DNA from 3 places in the Candidatus Paralachnospira sp. LCP21S3_A2 genome. Region 2 is predicted to be linked to each of the others. Evidence: a T-box and tRNA genes for the amino acid it is inferred to sense, from the RefSeq annotation. Region 2 holds a T-box; the other regions hold tRNA genes.

Region 1 (6,570 bases), on a different contig from region 2:
ACCGTATCAAACACAAACGCGAACAATCCGATGGCCATAATCATCAGTGTTTTCCAATTGACAAAGGCTTCCGCCCGCATGCTGTAAGAAATCGTGATTCCAAGGAGCAGGGTGATCAGATTGGTCAATGTGGTCTGAGCCGTCTCTGACAGTGTCCCAAGAACGCCACATTCCCGCAGCAGATTTCCGAACATCAGGAATCCAACCAACGCCACTGCCGACGGTGCCAGCAGCCCCACAATGAACGTTACCAGAATGGGAAATGCAATCCGCATAGCTTTCGAAACATTTCCCGGTTCATACTCCATCTCAATCTGCCGTTCTTTTTTCGTCGTCACCAGTTTAATCGCAAACGGCTGGATGATCGGCACCAGTGCCATATAGGAATAGGCTGCCACCGCTATGGGACCAATGTAGTTAGAATGAACAATCTGAGAAACCAGAATCGAGGTCGGTCCATCTGCTGCTCCGATGATCCCGATGGAAACCGCATCCTTTAACGGGAAACCCAGTAGACACGCCAGGGACAAGGCCACAAAGATTCCGAACTGCGCCGCTGCTCCGAAAAAAAACATGACTGGCTGTTCCAGCAGTGGTCCGAAGTCGATCATGGCGCCAATACCGATAAACAACAGGATCGGCATAACCTCCGACGCTTCAATGCCCACCTGAAAGAGCCACTGGATCACTCCGTTTGTTTCTCCGACCCCTGTTACCATCTGATTCAGCACGCCGCTCATGGGCAGGTTCACCAGGATCGCACCAAATCCCATTGGCAGTAAAAGTGCCGGTTCATACCCTTTCCGGATCGCCAGCCAGATCAATAACAGTCCTACCAGATACATGACCGCCTGCTGCCAGGTAATCGATAATACGCCCTGCCATAAAAACTCCATAAAATTCTCCTTTCCAAATCGTTACACACAGCTTCGCCTTGCACGCTGTCACTCGCGGGCTGGCCTTTCCGGCCGCCTGCTTTCTCCGCCCTGCACGCTCCAGCGCTTCGCGCTGTCGCTCGCGGGCTGGCGCCCTATCATCCGAAACATCGTTTGCCCGGTTCATGCAAGCATGCTCGGGCACAGATGTTTCGGATGGCATGGCTTGTAGCTTTCGCGAAAAAGAAAGCGAGACTTTATTGCAGCCTGAATAAGCTGCAATAAAGTCTCGCCATTTCAATTCCCGGCGGGTCTTACGACCGTACTGACGCCATGGAATCCATTTTCATGCCGGCTACTCCCCTTATTGTTACGTTATGTATATAATACTCGTTCTTTTTGATTTTCTCAACCCTTTTTTTGTTTTGACAGAAAAATACTCGTTTCCAATCCGGTTATTCACTGCCGCCTTTATCTGCTTCAGACCGCTCTCTAGGAAATCAGTCCGGAAAAAATCGATGCAAGCAACACCGTTACGATTCCGGCGACAACCACAGCCAGACTGGACATGGCTCCCTCCAGCTCACCGATTTCCATGGCACGGCTGGTTCCCAGTGCATGAGCACTGTTTCCAATGGCAAGCCCTACGGCAATGGGATGTTTGATCCGAAAGATCCGGAGCAGGCTCTTGGCCGCTACAGCGCCAAACAGTCCGGTCACCACCACAGCGGCCACCGTCAGCGTCGTGATCCCACCCAGCTCTTCGGAAACGCCCATGGCAATCGCAGTTGTCACTGATTTCGGCTGAAGGGAATGATATACCTCCGCATTCAGGTGAAACAGTTTACATAATCCCCAAATGGAAAGCGCTGCTGCCAGACAGCCACTGAAAATACTGATCAGAATCGCCGCCAGGTTCTTTTTCAGAACCATGATCTGGCGATACATGGGAATGGCCAGGCAAACCGTACAGGGTGTCAGAAAATAGGTGATGTGTGATGCCCCGGCATCAAACACCTCATAGTCGATCCGAAACAGCAAAAGCACCGCAATACAGATCAGCGTACTGACCAGCAATGGATTAAAAATTGTATACGGAAACCGCTTCTGTAAATATACGCCGATCAGATAAGATCCGATGGCCAGAAAAAAGCCAAAATACACGTTGTTCTGAAGAAAGCTATTCATGATCATTCTCCTTATTCTTTTTTCGTCCAAGGACTGCCTGTGCCACCCAGCCGGTCACTGCCATGACCACTATGGTACTGACCACACAAACCACCAGGATCGGCACCAGCGCGTCCGCCAGTCCGCCAACCACGGTGATCATACTGACACAGGGACCGATAAACAGCACCGGCATGATCTTCACCAGAAAATCCGCCGTCTCCTCTACCTGCTCCAGACGGATCAGACCGGTTAAAAGGCAGATCAGCATCAGGACCAGACCGTAGACGCTTCCCGGTACCGGAAACGGAAGCAGACGGTTCAAGAGCTCACCGACAAACGATACGGACATGATAAGCATAAGCTGTTTTAAGTATTTGATCGCATTCATAGGGGACTCCTTTCCAAGAGTTATCTAAATGTTACGGGCCATTTCGACAGAGCTTCGCGTGCGGACTGGCGGCTTTTCCGGCCATCTGCTTTCTCCGCCATGCACGCTCCAGCGCTTCGCGCTGTCGCTCGCGGGCTGGCGCCCTTTCCGGCCGGTCTGCTTTCTTCGCCATGCACGCTCCAGCGCTTCGCGCTGTCGCTCGCGGGCTGGCGCCCTATCATCAGGAACGTTGTTTGCCCGGTTCATGCAAGCATGCCGGGCAAACAACGTTCCTGATGGCATGGCTTGTAGCTTTCGCGAAAAAAAGCTCTTCGTTTCCGAAGAGCCTTAGCAGTGCAGTTGGCGGGACTTGAACCCGCACGAGCGCAATGCTCACTAGATCCTTAGTCTAGCGCGTATGCCAATTCCGCCACAACTGCGAACCGTCAATTGCTTGACGCAGGTATAATAATATCATTGAACGTGATAATTGTCAATAGTTTCTGACGATTTTTTTACAGGAAAAATTTTTTAACTTTTTTTCAAAATTGTGTTGACATTTGTGACGATTCGGAGTATACTACTGATTGTTCGGTGGTCAACAAAAAACACAGAACAAGCAAAAAGAAACGAGTTGTTTCTTAACAAAAAAGAATATGCAGTTGTGGCGGAATTGGCATACGCGCATGATTCAGGTTCATGTGAGCATTACGCTCGTGAGGGTTCAAGTCCCTCCAACTGCACGAAGCGAACATTCAGTTGGATGTTCGCTTTTTTCATTTCCTACTATCTGATTATCCCAATAACTGTAAAAGCCAGGAATCCTCCTTCCACCTCTTCTGCCGGGTAATGAGGAACATTCCTGACTTTCACTTTTTTGCTGTGTTTGATTTCCAGGTACCGATACTTCCAATATCCGTCAGAGGTAACTTTGCCTGAAAGCGACTGGCGGATCTGGATGACGGTGCCCGGAAGTCTTTCTCTTCTTTTATTTATACAGCTCTGCCAGCTTTTTAAACGCTCCCAGAGACCGTTCGATCATCTCTGTCTGAACACAGTAGGAGATCCGCACATGACCGGGGCAGCCGAAGTCATCGCCGGGCACCAGCAGAAGATCAAACTGCTTTGCTTTTTCACAGAAGGCATTCGCATCGGCCTCCAGCGCGCGGGGAAACAGATAAAATGCTCCCTGAGGCTTAACACAGAAATATCCCATTTCAGTCAGTGCGTCGTAGAGCAGATCCCGGTTTTTCCGATAAACAGAAATATCAGACGTCATGCCGGTGCAGGCTGCCGCCACACGCTGGAACATGGCAGGGGCACACACATAGCCCAGGACACGGCCGGCGCCGCAGACTGCCGCATATGCCTTCTTTGACTCCTCCATCTCATCGGGCACAACTATATAACCGATGCGCTCACCGGGAAGGGACAGGGATTTGCTGTAGGAATAGCAGACAAAGGTGTTGTCATAATACTTTGTCAGATACGGAACCTTCACACCATCATAAGCGATCTCCCGGTATGGCTCATCGGCGATCAGATAGATCGGATGACCATACTGGTCAGACTTTTCTTTTAAAATCTTTGTAAGCCGGAGGATCGTTTCTTCTGAATAAACCACGCCGGAGGGATTATTGGGGGAGTTGACAATAATACCCTTCGTATGGGGATTTAACATCTTCTCAAACTCCTCAAAATTGATCTGAAAACGCTCGATGTCCGCAGGAACCACAAAAAGCTTCGCTCCGGTTCCTTCTACAAAAACCTTGTACTCCGGGAAGAACGGCGCAAACGTGATAAACTCATCTCCTGCTTCCGCAATGGCCTTAAAGCAAATGCAAAGAGAAGCAGCTGCGCCGACCGTCATATACAGGTTATCGCCCTGAAATGAGGTCCCATGAGCCTGATTAATGGCCTCTGCAATCCGTTCCCGTACACCGGCATCCCCCTGGGCACTGGTATAACCATGAAGCATCGCCGCATCTTCTGTCTGTGCCAGACGGACAATCTCATCTGTCACTGCCTGAGGTGCAGGAACATTGGGATTTCCAATACTGAAATCAAAAATATTCTCCCTGCCTACAACAGCGGCCCGTTTCTTTCCATATTCAAAAATTTCCCGGATCGTGGAGCGGCGGCTTCCCAGCTCCACCATTTTCTCTGCAAACATCGTTCTCCTCCTGATTTTATGATCTGATTGATTTTCCGGTTCTCAAAATCAGGAACCTCCGTATGTGAGCCATACGTCAGGTTCCTGATCTTTTATTCCGCTATATTATTCTGCTAAAAGCTTCTCCACGCCGGCCAGCTTCACGCACAGGCAGAACAGATGGATAGCCTGATCCAGCTCCTCCAGAGTCGGATACGTCGGCGCAATTCGGATATTGGTATCCTGAGGATCGTTCTTATAAGGCCATGTTGCACCTGCGCCGGTCATCTTGACACCTGCATCCTTGGCAAGGGCTACCGTTCTCTTTGCGCAGCCGGGAAGCGTATCCAGTGCCACAAAATAACCGCCCTTAGGGCTTAACCAGGTGGCAAGACCGGTTTCTCCAAGCTCTGCGCTCAGAGTCTTTAATACCATATCAAACTTGGGACGGATTGCTTCACCAAGCTTCTTCATGTGGGCACGGACGCCTTCTGCATTCTTAAAGTATTTCACATGGCGAAGCTGATTCAGCTTGTCAAACCCAATGGTCTGAACACCCATGTGTTTCTTGATCTCTTCCACATTAGCCGGGCTGGAAGCCATGATGGCAATGCCTGCGCCGGGGAAGGTGATCTTTGAGGTAGAGAAGAAATACATCGGACGATCCTCATGACCGGCATCCCTGCAGGCCTTGAAAATATCCTTTAACGCTACCTCTTCGTATACATGATGAACACCGTAGGCATTATCCCAGAAGATCCGGAAATCCTTTGCCGCCGTCTTCATCGCTGCCAGACGATCCACCGTTTCATCGGAATAGCATACACCGGTAGGATTTGCATGAAGCGGTACACACCAGATTCCCTTGATGGTATCGTCCTCAGCCACCAGCTTTTCTACTACATCCATGTCAGGACCTTCCGAAGTCATGGGAACCGGAATCAGTTCAAAGCCCATAGCTTCCGTCACGCCAAAGTGACGGTCATATCCGGGGCTGGGGCAGAGCCATTTTACCTTAACATCCTTCCAGGGCTTCTCACCATGGGTTCCGAACAGCACCAGACGGACGATCTCATCGTACATCAGGTTCAGGCTGGAGCTTCCACCGACAATGATCTGGTCTGCCGGAATTCCGAGGAGTTCCGAAAACAGCTTCTTTGCTTCGGGAATTCCGTCAAGCACCCCGTAATTTCTCGCATCAAGACCAGACTCCGTATGGTAATCATCCAGCGCCTCAAACAGATCATTACTAAGATCAAGCTGGGCTGCTGCCGGCTTTCCTCTGGACATATCCAGGGAAAGACCCTGCGCCTTATAGTCCTCATAGGCTTTTACCAGTTCCTCGTGAAGGCTTTCCAGCTCTGTTCTCGTCATCTCCGTCACTTTTTTCATGTCTTTCTCCTTCCTGGCAGTTGTTTTCCCATTTCCTTTTTATATTTATATTCCTGAAACAATTCAGCGCCCGGGGCACATTTTCTCTTGACGCTGAATCATTATCTGCTGATTTACATTCCCTTCGCCTTTTCCGCACACGCGATCATAGCCTCTATAAGACTGCTCCGAAGCCCCTTTTTCTCCAGAACACGAACTGCCTGGATCGTGGTTCCTCCGGGAGAGCATACCATATCCTTCAGGGCTCCCGGATGAAGTCCGGTCTCCTGAACCATCTTTGCTGCCCCCAGCATGGCCTGCGCCGCAAATTCATACGCCTGCTTTCTCGGCATGCCAAGCGCTACCGCGCCATCTCCCATGGCTTCGATCACCATGAACAGATATGCCACTGCGCTTCCGCTGACCGCGATCACTGCCTCGCTCATGGTTTCCGGAAGGATCACTGCCCTTCCGAAGCTCTCCAGGATCTCCATGACCTCAGAAAGCTCCTCCTCTGTCACCTCCGGGCTGGGCGAGACCGAGGTAACGCCCTCTCCCACCAGTGCCGGCGTATTGGGATTACAACGAACAAATTTCAGTTTTCTTCCAAACTGCTCTGCCAGCCAGCCGAGAGA
Region 2 (6,570 bases):
CATAAACATATTTTTCCTTTTTATTTAACGCATAATACGGAATAATGCTCCCATCATATGGATTAATATATATATGATTCCAATAGTCAATATCAATAATACATCCATGTATTTTACCGTTTCCTCCGATTTGTTTTACATGAGCCGAAGCCGAATTTAATGCACATATATATTTATCCATTGTAGACTTTAAAAAGCAACCATATACATCAATATTTTTCCAGTAATAATCAATATTATATTGCAGTTGTCTAGATCTCCCACCATCTAATAACATCAGTTGATCATCAGAATTATAGTATACAAACATATAGAAATCGCATTTTTTGATCAAATAAATTTGTTTTTCAGAAACTTTCTTATTTATTTTTGCTTTGATATTTTTCCCAATATTAAAATCTATATATTGCTCATATGTAATTTTATAAATTCCATCTTGATACTCTTTAAAAGCATCGTAAGAACCATCTATATAAAAATATTTCAAAGCATAGTCATCGCTAGAATATCCAACCTGATTATCTGCAAATATCTTTTTTTCTTTTGTAGTTTCCAAAAAATCCTGATGTGTATGACCATTTACATATATATAATGGGGACTATATTTACTTATAGTCCAATTGGCAAACGGAGTATGTGTTAGTATGATTACTTGTGATTCTTTTAATGCATCTAATACCTTTAAATATCCATTCTCACATTTCTTTGATTCTTCAATATCTTCTTTTAATGTAGTTATAATATCCAAATATAACCCGAACTCTGCATTATATATCCTTCCTCTAGAGTTCTTGGTTTTGCAACGCCCTGAAAAACCAAGCCCACCATAAACAATCAATTTTGCTCGCTTTGAATATTCTAACAACTTGCAGGGTTCAATGGAAAGTAATTCATTATTAGAAATAATCTTTTTATCAAAAAAAGGGATTATATCTCCATTCTCAGTCATTTCATCATAAAAAAAAGCCAGTTCGTTATGAAGAAATATAATATTATGTTTTATACAAATAGTCCTATATTTTTCTACAATATAAGCCAATTCTCTGGCTTTCTCCTCATTCAAATCCCATATCTCATGATTACCCAAGACAAAGACAATCACTCCGTTTCTTTTTATCCGTAATTGGGCAAAAAAAATAATCAACATTTAGCGAAAAATCTGAAATATCCCCCGCAATTAAAAGCGGTTCATCTCCATTTCCACCATTCATTTTAGAAATAACATGATCTATATATCTGCTATCTGTTACGCCCTCAAATCCTTTCTTAGCTTTGCACTCAGTATGTAAATCACTTATATAATATACTGCCCTTCCAGTTTGTTTATTTCTTTCATGAACACATGGATTTCCACTAATCACCGATTCCATTTTATAAAAAACATCATTATTTTCTCTATATTTTTCACTCACCCTACCCACAAATTCTCTTCTCGCGCTACTATTTATTTCAAATAACCATTTAGTTATTATTTTTATTACTATATCACATTTTACGACATTTTGCATCTCTTGTTCGACAGACATTCATATTCATAAGAAAAGAGAAGCTTCTTTCCTGTAAACAGGATCAGCTTCTCTTTTCATTAGGTGCACTGCCTATTTGGCAACAATGTTTATAATTCTTCCGGGAACATAGATTTCCTTTACGATGGTTCCTTTGAGCTTGTCGCCGAGAGCTTCTTTTCCGGCAGCGATGGCGGTCTCCTTATCTACGTCTACGGGAAGTGTCACTACACACTTGGTCTTGCCGTTGATCTGGACAGCGATTTCTTTCTCATCGTCTGCCATTTTGTTCTCATCGAACTCCGGCCAGGTATTTCCGCCCTCGAATACGCTGGTGTCGTGTCCCAGCTGGCTCCACAGCTCTTCGCACAGATGAGGAGCGAACGGTGCGAGCAGCGTAACGGCTGTCTCCAGGGTCTCCTTGTCGATGCCGCCCTCTTTCTTTGCAAGAGCAATCATCTTATTGGTATATTCCATGAAGCCGCTCACCACGGTATTCAGGCTGAAGCTTTCCAGACGGCTGGTGATGTCATAGACCATCTTATGACGAAGCTTCTCCATCTCCTTGGTAGGCGCCACATTTGCTTCCTTGCTGTCCAGAACCACGTTCCAGAACCGGTTCAGGAAACGGTTGACTCCATCGATGCCTCTCTCGTCCCACTCGGAATCCAGTTCCGGCGGTCCTACGAAAAGCTCATACATTCTCAGGGAATCGCAGCCGTAATCTCTTACCAGATCATCGGGGGATACAACGTTGCCCTTGGATTTACTCATCTTGATGCCGTTCTTTCCGGTGATCATACCCTGATTGAACAGCTTGACAAACGGCTCATCGAAATCTACCACACCGATGTCATGAAGGAACTTGGTATAGAACCGGGAATAGAGCAGATGAAGCACGGCATGCTCTACGCCGCCGATATACATATCAACGGGAAGATACTTGTCAGCCTTCTCCTTGGATACCAGCTCCTTGTCGTTTTTGTTGTCCACATAACGAAGGAAGTACCAGGAAGAGCCTGCCCACTGGGGCATGGTGTTGGTTTCTCTCTTTGCAGGGCCTCCGCAGCAGGGGCAGGTAGTATTTACCCAGCTGTCAATGGCTGCCAGCGGTGACTCGCCGGTACCGGTAGGCTGATAGGATTCCACATCGGGAAGCAGCAGCGGAAGTTCTTCTTCAGGAACCGGAACACAGCCGCACTTCTCACAGTGTACGATCGGGATCGGTTCACCCCAGTAACGCTGTCTGGAAAATACCCAGTCACGAAGCTTGTACTGGGTCTTCTTCTTTCCGAGGCCGCGCTCTTCCATAATATCAGGAACCTTTGCCTTGGCATCCTCAGACTTCATACCGTTGAACTCGCCGGAGTTAATCATGATGCCGGGACCGGTATATGCTTCAGTCAGGTTCGGATTTTCCTTTCCGTCCGGTGCAATAACCTGAACGATCGGAATATCGAATTTCTTTGCAAACTCAAAGTCTCTGTCATCATGAGCCGGTACGCACATGATGGCGCCGGTACCATAATCTGCCAGTACATAATCAGACAGCCAGATCGGAACCTTTGCTCCGTTGATGGGATCAATGGCATAGCTTCCGGTGAACACGCCGGTCTTTTCCTTATCCTGGAGACGATCCACATTGGACTTCATGGAAGCCTGGAAAATATACTCATCAACAGCCTTCTTCTGTTCCGGCGTTGCCAGCCTGGAAGCCATCTCATGCTCCGGAGCCAGAACCATGAAGGTTGCACCGTAAAGGGTATCGGGACGGGTTGTGTATACCTTAATGCTCTCATCACGTCCGTCTACCTTGAAATCGATCTCAGCACCGTAGGATCTGCCGATCCAGTCGGTCTGCATCTTCTTTACCTTTTCCGGCCAGTCAAGCTTGTCAAGATCCTCCAGCAGACGATCCGCATAGGAGGTGATCTTTAACATCCACTGCTTTAAATTCTTCTTTGTTACCGGTGAACCACAACGCTCGCAGCAGCCGTTTACGACCTCTTCGTTTGCCAGACCGGTCTTACAGGACGGACACCAGTTAATAGGCATCTCCTTCTCGTAAGCAAGCCCTGCCTTGAACATTTTTACAAAGATCCACTGCGTCCACTTATAGAAGCCGGGATCGGTGGTATTGACTTCCATATCCCAGTCATAAACTGCTGCGATCTGCTTGATCTGTTCGCGGATATGGTTGATGTTGTCTGCAGTGGACTTTGCCGGATGCTCACCCATCTTGATGGCATAATTCTCAGCCGGAAGTCCGAATGCATCCCAGCCCATGGGATGAATGATATAGTAGCCCTTTAACATCTTATAACGGCTCCATACATCAGAGATCACGTAGCCTCTCCAGTGTCCGACATGAAGTCCGTTTCCGGACGGATAGGGGAACATATCCAGACAGTAATATTTCGGTTTCTTTCCGTCATTGACATTGATGGGATGCTCTTCCCAGTTCTTTGTCCATTTCTTTTCAACTTCCTTATGATTATAAGGGATTGCCATGGTTTCTTACGTCCTTTCTTGAAAAATATGCGAAGCGTTCTGTTTCACGAAACATGTTCCATGGAACAAAAACAGCCTTTCTTCTCTCTTATAGAGACGAAAGGCTTATTCGCGGTACCACTCTATTTCACGGCAAAGCCGTGCACTCATGGATTCTGTAACGGGAATGCCCGCCCGCGCCTACTGAAAAAGCCCTGCTTTTCGTTCTGTACGGGAACTCCGAGATCAGTTCAGTCGGCTCCGGCCCTGCCTCGCACCGCCCGGCAGTTCTCTGTTTCCGGCATTTCCGCCCTACTACTTCTCTTCCTTGTTTTTCTCATATGGATTTATCTTATCTCACAACGTTTTATTTGTCAAGACTGCAGTCCGATTTCCTACAGAACCTTTATGCCTCCGACGGGACGCACCTGGAGCACTTGGCAGGCCCCTTCACCAAATATACCGTCCAGTGCAGTCCGATACGATTCGACTGCTTCCTGTTTCACAAATGCCTGAATCGTTCCGGCAAATCCACCCCCATGGACACGGCAGACTCCCGCCTCACCCAGCACCTGCTCACTGACCGCCAGTGCCACAGAAATCCTCTGCTCTTTTACCTGCTTACAGGTATACACATTCTGAAGATACTGAAATGACGATGCCCCGGATTCCTTTACCAGCCTTAAAAATTCCGAAAATTTTCCATCCGCCAGTGCCCTGGCCTCCGCATCTGCCCGCCGGTTCTCCGAAAAGAAATGAATTGCCCGGAGCACAGCCCGGTCACCGCAGGCTTTCCGTACTCTCGGAATTTCCTTCATAAACTGCGCCTCGTCCACCTCCCGAAGCACCTGCTTCCCGAAGCAGGCTGCAGCAGCCTTCATCTCCGCCGGAATTGCGCTGTAATCCGGTGTCAGATCCGCATGGGATCCTTTCGTATCCACGATACAAAGACTGTACTGATACGAAGCAAACGCTACCGGGATCTGCGTGACCACAGGCTCCTCCGGGTTCTGGAAATCAATCCGGATCAGGCCGCCCACAGAACACGCCATCTGATCCATAAGGCCGCTGGGCTTTCCGAAATATACATTTTCCGCATACTGAGCTGCCCTGGCTATCTCCACCGGATCGATCCTGCCCTCATAAAACAGACCGGAAATGATCGTTCCCACCAAAACCTCAAAGGCCGCCGAAGAGGAAAGCCCGGCACCGATGAGCACATCGCTGGTCACATAGGCACAGAAGCCGCCGACTGCTCCGTACCCGTGATTGGAAAACCGTCCTGCCATGCCGCGGATCAGCGCCGCCGTGCTTCCTTCTTCTTCCGCCCGTTTTTCCAGATCCGAAAGCTCCACCGTCACCAGATCATAGCCCTCCGATAAGATTCGGATGACCGGCTCTTCGATCCGTCGTACCACTGCAATCGCATCCAGATTCACCGAAGCCGCCAGAACGATCCCATGCTGGTGATCCGTATGGTTTCCGCCCACCTCACTGCGCCCCGGCACACTGTATACTTCCGCCAATCCCGGCCCGAACAGTTCCTCAAATCGGAGAACCGCTCTCCTATAACGCTTTCTCTGGCCCGGAATCCGTGCCGGATCCACATACAGCTTTTCCAGTCGCTCATCATATAACCCTGCATTGAGTTTTTCCAATATTGTTTTCGTCTGCTCCATCTTTTCTCCCTGATATTCCCTGTCATCCGGTGTTTTATAAAAAAACCGGCAGCTGTTTTTTACAAAGGAACTTTGAAATCATAAAAACCGGAAACAATATTTCCATCAACTGGGGATCTGCTTCCGGTTTCTTTTCCTGTTTCCGATTTTCCAGATCCGCTGGCCGCCGCACCCATCCGGTACGCAGCCAGCATCCGATCTGTTTTTCTTACGCTTCAGCCTTTTTCAGACGCTCTGCAGAAAGGACAGCTGTTCCGGTCAGAAGAACCGCTGCGGCTGCCGCATAGATCAGCGCATGGCCTTCTCCGGTTGCAGGTGCCTTATCTGATTTATCTTCCGTCTGCGTGGTATCCTTCTTTCCCTGCGGGCTTCCCTCAGCCGCTACGGTCATGGTCATACCAAAGGCCAGAAGTAATGTACAGATCAGTACAAGCATTTTTTTCTTCATTGTCATTTCCTCCTATTCTGTTATCTTTGTATAAAAAAGCTCCAGCACCCGTTCATAAAGTGCTTCTTCATCCGGCACAAACTCCGCGTACTGCTCTCCCTTCACAACAGTTCCCGGAATGGAAACCATCGTTCCATCATGGATTCCATTTTGCAGCACCAGTGACGCCAGATAAGCCATCTGGGACAGATCGATATCGGTCACCATATAATCTTCTGCTTTCTGATACAGAGAAAGGATGTCTCCAATCCCCGCTCCCGACAGCACCTGCTTTAAAAAGGTGGTCAGATACTGCTTCTGTCTTGCCATTCTGAAATTATTAGAATCCAGAACCGTGGTATCACGGTATCGTACATACGTCTCCGCCTGTTCTCCATGGAGCGTCACCACAGCGCCCTGCTCAAGCTCCTGATCCTTTTCGGTCAGATCCTCCAGAACCTCCACGGTT
Region 3 (6,570 bases), on a different contig from region 2:
AAATACGATCCCCCAGCCCTTTCCCACCTGGCTGCTCATTTCCAGTACGCCGTCCTTCCGGCTGATCCCCAGTGCCGCCACACCAAGAAGCGGAAGCCCCACTCCGGTCACCAGAAATCCCAGTGTCGCCGGGAGCAGGTTTCTTCCCGCCTGCTGCCCCATATAAACCGGAAAGATCAGATTTCCGGCACCGAAAAACAGGCCGAACAGCATACTGGCCACCAGAAGGAGCTCTTTGCGGTTCAGAGTCCGTTTCATAGTTCCACACCCTTTCTTCTTCATTTTTCAACATCCGGATCGTTTTATAAATCCACGTGGTTCTTAATCCCGATACTGCCGCCAGATCCTCCATTCCCGCAGAAGCTGTCCCGGATGGCGGAACATACCCCGCACGGTGCGGTAAATGGGAAGTATCCATCGTAACGATTTATGATGATAAAAAAACGGATGATATTCCTGTAACTGTTCCTCCGAAAGAAAGATCCGGTTTCTGGCATAGCGCTTTTTCGCCTGCTTCTGATCTCCGCCGGTTTCCATCTGCAGCCGGCTGATCGTTCTCATGATCCGGTTATCCATGGTTCCGTATGTTCCGCAGCCCAGCATATAATAAGCCATCTCCCAGTCCTCCGCCTCCGCTTCTCCCGTCTCCAGAAGCAGATGCTTTGCGCAGCGCCGAAGCGCCTTTTCAAATTCGCCAAGTCCCAGCTTTTCCGCCTCCGCTTCCACATAATTCCAGTCCATGAAACCGCCCTGCCTCTGGAGATACACTGCTTCATCCGCCAGTGTCCGGATTCCGCATCCGCCTCCGTCATAATGCTTCCAGGCATGGGCGGTTATAAACAGATACTGATCTTCCACGGAATACTCATACCGATGAGGATTTTCTTCCCTTCTGACTGCCCGCTTCCAGGGATTCTTATAATAAGACAGAAACGGACTTGTCCGGTCAAACAGCGTACGGTGCATCTCAAAATTAAATATGGGCTGTTTCTGAAAGGCATCATGATTTCCCGTCAGACCTTCCACTTCGTAACCATGCTGCTTCATAATCGTGCAGAGAATCTTCTGCGCTTCCAGAAGCCCCTGCTCCTTATCTGCTTCCGTCTTTCCTCTGAGGCAGTAACCGCCCGCCGGATCCGGCTCCACATAGCCATACAGAATATCATTGTTGCACATGTAGCGCATTCCCGGTTTCGGGTAATCATCCTTTAGCAGAATCCCTTTTAACGGCAGATAGGAAATCCCATGGGCCTCCAGTGCCTCCAGGATCTGCTCCCGTTCCACATCAAACTGCAGTTCCCGGTACATTCCCATGGTTCCTGCCTGCTTCCACAGACCTCGAAGCGTCTCCGGCAATGCTTCCTCATGGGGCTTCACCGCCGGCCAGAGCGCTGCCTCCACATTGCTCCGCTTTGCCAGCTGCCAGATCCGTTTCCATTCCTCGCCGTCCCAGGAAATCCCGGCAGCCTCTCCGTTTAATGCACAGCGAAGCAGCAGCAGAAGCTCTTTCCCCGTCTGTCGCATCTGTTCCTGCATTCCCGCTTTCTCTGCGATTCCATTCGTTTTTTCTTCTGCCCTGTTCTCTCTTCCTTTTTCCTTCATGGCCTCTCCTTCAGGCTGTTTCCTGTCGTTTTCCGCGCACTCCTTTAACCACACAGACTGCTGCAGCAGGCACACGGTTTCTGTCCCTCCTGATGATGAAAAAGAAAAGCCCCAAGGATATCTCTCCCCACCGGGTTTCTCCTCAGAGCCTCTGTTCCTGCGGATAACAGGACTTGAACCTGCACGTCATGGACACCAGAACCTAAATCTGGCGCGTCTGCCAATTCCGCCATATCCGCGAAAAATTACTGCGCCGGTAACATGCCGACGCAGTAACATCTTATCATTTCCGTCTCTAAAAGTCAATGGATTACGCTTCCGGCTTTCCGCTCATCTGTCTGTAAAAATAGCCGATGATATCCTTGCGCTTCACAATTCCGATAAAGATATTTTTATCGTCCACCACAGGAACAAAATTCTGATTCATAGCCTTTTCCATCAGATCTTCCATGCGCGCATCAGCAGACACTGCCGCCGTCTTCCGCTTTCTGCCGATCCCGGAAATTCTCACATTCTCCGCCTCACTCATATTCAGATCCCATTGTTCTTTCACATACCATAGAAGATCACCTTCCGTGATCGTTCCCGTATAATGTCCCTCCCGGTCAATGACCGGAACTTCAGAAAACCGGTGATATTCCATCTTCTCTATGGTCTGTCTGATGGTAAAATCATCAAACACATATTCTACTTCACTTTTGGGCGTTAAAAAAAACAGTATATTCATAGTATCTCCCTTCTGCCTCCGGCAGCTTTATCGTTATCATGGTATCATATTTCCCGCCGTCTTTCCAGCAAATCCGGGAGATTTTAGAAAGCCTTAAGATTTTTTCAGTTCCCGTTTCTTTTTCGTCATCATGCCGCCGATCCGCCCTGATTCCTTTGCCGAAAGGCATCGCCAGCCGCCCCTTATCACTTTGTCATAAACGCCGATCTCCGCGGCAATCTCCAGCTTCAGCTTCTCCTCCGGTGTTAAATCCGAAAGATCCAGCGGCCCCTCTTTTTTCTTTCCCATATAACAGACAATGCTCCTTTCTCCCTTTCCGGGTTACTAAGAGCATTGCCTGTTTCTGAAATTCCATTCACAGTTCCGGAGGCTTTCCGCCTCCGCCTGATTCGTTTCTTTGCTTCAGCGGTGCGTTCTGTCAGACCTGTATTATGACGGGTCGGACGGCATCAGCACTGCCGCAATAAAGTAGGCCAGGATCCCGGCGCCGGTGCAGCCGAAGATCGCCCAGATCACACGGATAATGGTCGCATCGATATTAAAATACTCGCCGATTCCTCCGCATACACCTAAAAACAGTTTGTCTCTTGTTGAACGGTATAATCGTTTCGGTTCCATAGTTTTCGTCTCCTTTATGTTTCTATTTTATCGCATTTCCTCTTCAAAGGAAAGGGTAATTGCTCCAAGATCACAGGAAAGCTCCAGATCCTTTTCTCCAATGTCATAATGTTCCTCGCCCAGGACAATTCCTCCCAGCTCACTGCTTCCGGCAGAAATACTTCCCAGGCTGCAGTCCATCTCCACCGAATAGTCTTCCTCCGAACCGGCCAGCGTTCCGTCTACGGTTCCCGTGGCCGCATGGATCTTCGCCTTCGTTCCAATATCCAGAAGCTCAAAAGTCGCACTTCCGCTTTCTACCTCAGCCTCCAGTTCGTCACAGGCCAGCGTCCCGCTCTGAAAGGCTCCGGCTTTTACCCGGATCTCCACCTGTTCAAAAACGGCATCCCGTGGGATCGTTACATGGACCTCACCCAGTGCCTTCTTTAAATAAATGCCCTGTCCGTCCACATAAAAACCGCCAACCAGCGAGCCGCCCTTTTCTTCCTCCTGTCCGGAGGTAATATGCCAGGTTCCGTCCTCCACATGGCTGTCGATCCGGCTTCCTTTGCTGTATCCCACAACAGAAAACGTATCTCCTTCCTCCACCGAAAGGCTCCCGGCCTCCACCTCAAAGGAAAGATTCCGGATCGCGCCCTGCACCGTCTCATTCCGCGTTTCGATCTGCTCCGGTGTTGTCTTCGGTTCCCAGAACCGAATCCGAAATCCCATGGCAAAGCTTACGGACATGAGCAGCAGCCCCAGCAGGCCGAGGGCCAGAGATGTCCACAGACAGACTTTTGCAAATCGTTTCATGCCGCCTGCCCTCCTCTCCTGAGCCGTCTTCCGAAAAAGCCAAACAGATTTCCGATCATGTGAATCAGCGCCGGAATGGCCTTTCCGCAGAACCATACCGACAGAAGAAGTGCCAGAAGGCCCACCGCCAGAAGTACAAATCCGCCTCCGCCGATCATCATGCCGGCCGCCGGAACGGTAAACAGCTTTCCGATCCCTACGCCTACCAATACGACTCCGCTGAACAGAAACGCCGCTGCGCTGATGATCACCGCCAGCAGGATTCCTCCCGCCGTGCAGAGGATCCCGAGGGAAATCCCTCCTGCCAGACAGAACAGGCCGAAGCCCACAGGCACAGCAATGATCAGGCCGCAGAGCATCAGAAATACCACGATCGGATTTCGATGCCTTCGCCTCTTCCGTCCTGCTTCTGTATTGTCCTGTCCGAATGTCTCCGAACCGCCGGTTCCCGCATATTCCTCTGTTTCAACATTCCGGCCATGCTCCGGAGTTTCTCCGAATCCGCTTTCCCGGCCGCCGTTTCCCTCTGTACCGATCTGCTTTCTTTGCACCATCTCCGGCGGGACCAGCTCGCCGCCCGGCATTTTATAACGGTCATGCTCCACGCCATGCTCGGTGTATTCGGTTTCCTGCTCCTCAAAGCCGCCGTTCACTCCGGCCCGGATCATGGCCGCCAGCCGCTCCAAGCTTCCCAGCTCCGCGATCACCTCGGCTTCCTTTTCCGGTCCGGCGTCCTCGAAGTAATCCTCATAATACTGAAGCGCTTCCTCCCGCTCCTCCTCGGACATATCCTGAAGAAGATATGCCAGTTCTTTCATATAAGTTTTCCTGTCCATCTTAATCCTCCTCAAGAATCGCGGAAATCTTTCCCGAATAGCTTTTCCACTCGCCGCGGTAAAGGGCAAGCTGGGCACTGCCCTTGGGCGTTACCTTATAATAGCGCCGGTTTCTGCCGCCGAACTCCCGGTCATAAACCTCCAGACAATCGTCTTTCTGGAGACGCCGCAAAACCGGGTAGAGGGTCGATTCCGAAATCTCAATGGCCTCCCGCACCTCCTGGGTGATCTTGTACCCGTAGGTTCCCTCGGCATCTCTGGAAACCACCGACAAGACGATCGCGTCCAGAAGCGCCGCTCCTGTGTTGAATACCATGTCATCAGCTCCCGTGTAAACAAGTATTGTTATTTGCTGTTTTATATTATATGTCGTATAATATAGTTTGTCAACAGGTATTTGAATCGAATTTCGCGTCCCACCCAGGCCAGCCAACCGGCACATATATAAGCTGCCTCTGTCTGGCCTGGGCAGTGGATCCGCGAAATTCCAAAGCATAATCCATGCCGGGTTCGGGACATTCCATCCGCAGATATGCAGATAAAAACCGGCGCACCGCGGTTTCCCGCAGCGCGCCGGCGCTTATTTACATTCGTCTGTACATTTATGCCTGATGGATCGTTCCGGACTGGTTTCCGTCCTTATTGGAGGTCACATGCTTATGGGTATAGAGATGATCCTGGCAGTATTCATAGTTGCCCTCGCACTTGGAGCAGAACCGGAATTCCAGATTCGGATCGTCAAACTCCGTCCGGCCACAGACGGCACAGCGGTGACGGGGATGCTTTTCGGAGGCCCGTGCCTGATTGACCTGCTGACGATACACTGCCTTCCGCTTCACCTCTTTAGGGCTTACCCGCTTCATATCACGGCTTCCCAGGAAGAAGAGCAGGAAGTTGGCAATGGATAACAGGATTGCCACTCTGGTGGCCCAGTTTCCGACAATCAGCTCATAGACGAAATAAATCCCATTCAGGATCCCCAGCCATTTGGCCTTTACCGGAATAATGAAGAACAGTAAAAACTGCATATCCGGGAACGTTGCCGCAAAGGCAAAGAACAGCGACCAGTTCAGATAGGCGGTTCCCATGATCAGCGTGTAGCCGGAAATCCAGTAGATGATCAGTGCCGCCAGCACATGGCCCAGCACGCCGATAAAGAAATACAGGTTAAACCGGAATGCGCCCCAGACGCGCTCCAGCGTTGTTCCAAGAGAATAATAAAGCCACATGGCAATCATAAAATAGAGAATATCCGTATCAGGCGGATAGATCAGAAAGGTCACGATCCTCCAGATCTGTCCTCTCATAATCTGGCTGGCATCCAGAGACAGATACTGATAATACATGGGATTGACCTTCATGATCACAAATCCAACCCCGTACAGGATCATGATATAAAACATCAGATTGGGAATGGCATACTTCCCGAACTTCCGTTCCAGCTTGCTTATCCAGTTCATTCTTAAACTCCATTCTCCGCTGCCGTCGGCAGCTGTTTGTCTCATCCATCCCGACAGGACTGTTTCTGCCGGAAACAATTCTTCCTTATTATAAAAAGAATCCTGTAGTTTGTCAAATCTAAGCAGCCCAGTTGCTGTTTTTTTCACAGATTTCATTTTTTATTTACTTTCCCTTTTCTTTTTCCTGCTCCCGGCGTCTAATAATGCTGTATTGGTTCTTTCCAGAAGAATTCTCCGCAATTTTTCCCTTTTAACGATTTCTTAACATTCTTTTAACACTCTTTTCCTTAACCCAATTCTTGCTTTTCCCAAAAGAACATACTATAATAGCATGTGGCTTACGCCACCCTGAAACAGATTTCAGGCTTTAACCTTCGCGGTCCGTATCGTGGATCGCGCGATACCAGAGAGAAAAGGTGTTTTTATGTCTAATTATAATAAGCTGGGAATTGATATTGGATCTACAACCGTAAAGGCGGCCATTCTCACTCCCGACAATCAGGTACTGTTTTCCGCCTACGAGCGCCATTAT

The links. A T-box is a leader RNA that pairs with one kind of tRNA and senses whether it is charged. The one in region 2 lies ahead of leuS (leucine--tRNA ligase), so its partner is inferred to be a tRNA-Leu.
Region 1: it encodes a tRNA-Leu, which carries the amino acid that the T-box ahead of leuS (leucine--tRNA ligase) is inferred to sense. The anticodon was not compared.
Region 3: it encodes a tRNA-Leu, which carries the amino acid that the T-box ahead of leuS (leucine--tRNA ligase) is inferred to sense. The anticodon was not compared.

The regions. Positions count from the first base shown of each region.
Region 1 is NZ_JBQKGG010000008.1:67,459-74,028, forward strand. Features, by position in the region: gene ACTQ3K_RS07700 (sodium ion-translocating decarboxylase subunit beta) at 1-896, opposite strand, end outside; gene ACTQ3K_RS07705 (LrgB family protein) at 1,368-2,063, opposite strand; gene ACTQ3K_RS07710 (CidA/LrgA family protein) at 2,056-2,433, opposite strand; tRNA gene ACTQ3K_RS07715 (tRNA-Leu) at 2,768-2,852, opposite strand; tRNA gene ACTQ3K_RS07720 (tRNA-Leu) at 3,071-3,155, shown strand; gene ACTQ3K_RS07725 (pyridoxal phosphate-dependent aminotransferase) at 3,401-4,585, opposite strand; gene ACTQ3K_RS07730 (aminotransferase class I/II-fold pyridoxal phosphate-dependent enzyme) at 4,691-5,956, opposite strand; gene proC (pyrroline-5-carboxylate reductase) at 6,070-6,570, opposite strand, start outside.
Region 2 is NZ_JBQKGG010000002.1:75,503-82,072, forward strand. Features, by position in the region: gene ACTQ3K_RS02300 (hypothetical protein) at 1-1,063, opposite strand, end outside; gene ACTQ3K_RS02305 (hypothetical protein) at 1,080-1,526, opposite strand; gene leuS (leucine--tRNA ligase) at 1,599-4,016, opposite strand; T-box leader at 4,106-4,333, opposite strand; gene ACTQ3K_RS02315 (galactokinase) at 4,391-5,674, opposite strand; gene ACTQ3K_RS02320 (hypothetical protein) at 5,883-6,122, opposite strand; gene ACTQ3K_RS02325 (LCP family protein) at 6,135-6,570, opposite strand, start outside.
Region 3 is NZ_JBQKGG010000004.1:42,140-48,709, reverse strand. Features, by position in the region: gene brnQ (branched-chain amino acid transport system II carrier protein) at 1-258, opposite strand, end outside; gene ACTQ3K_RS04935 (nucleotidyltransferase domain-containing protein) at 322-1,602, opposite strand; tRNA gene ACTQ3K_RS04930 (tRNA-Leu) at 1,761-1,841, opposite strand; gene ACTQ3K_RS04925 (CBS domain-containing protein) at 1,913-2,329, opposite strand; gene ACTQ3K_RS04920 (small, acid-soluble spore protein, alpha/beta type) at 2,423-2,617, opposite strand; gene ACTQ3K_RS04915 (PspC domain-containing protein) at 2,759-2,947, opposite strand; gene ACTQ3K_RS04910 (hypothetical protein) at 2,975-3,742, opposite strand; gene ACTQ3K_RS04905 (DUF1700 domain-containing protein) at 3,739-4,578, opposite strand; gene ACTQ3K_RS04900 (PadR family transcriptional regulator) at 4,580-4,894, opposite strand; gene ACTQ3K_RS04895 (rhomboid family intramembrane serine protease) at 5,181-6,038, opposite strand; gene ACTQ3K_RS04890 (acyl-CoA dehydratase activase-related protein) at 6,463-6,570, shown strand, end outside.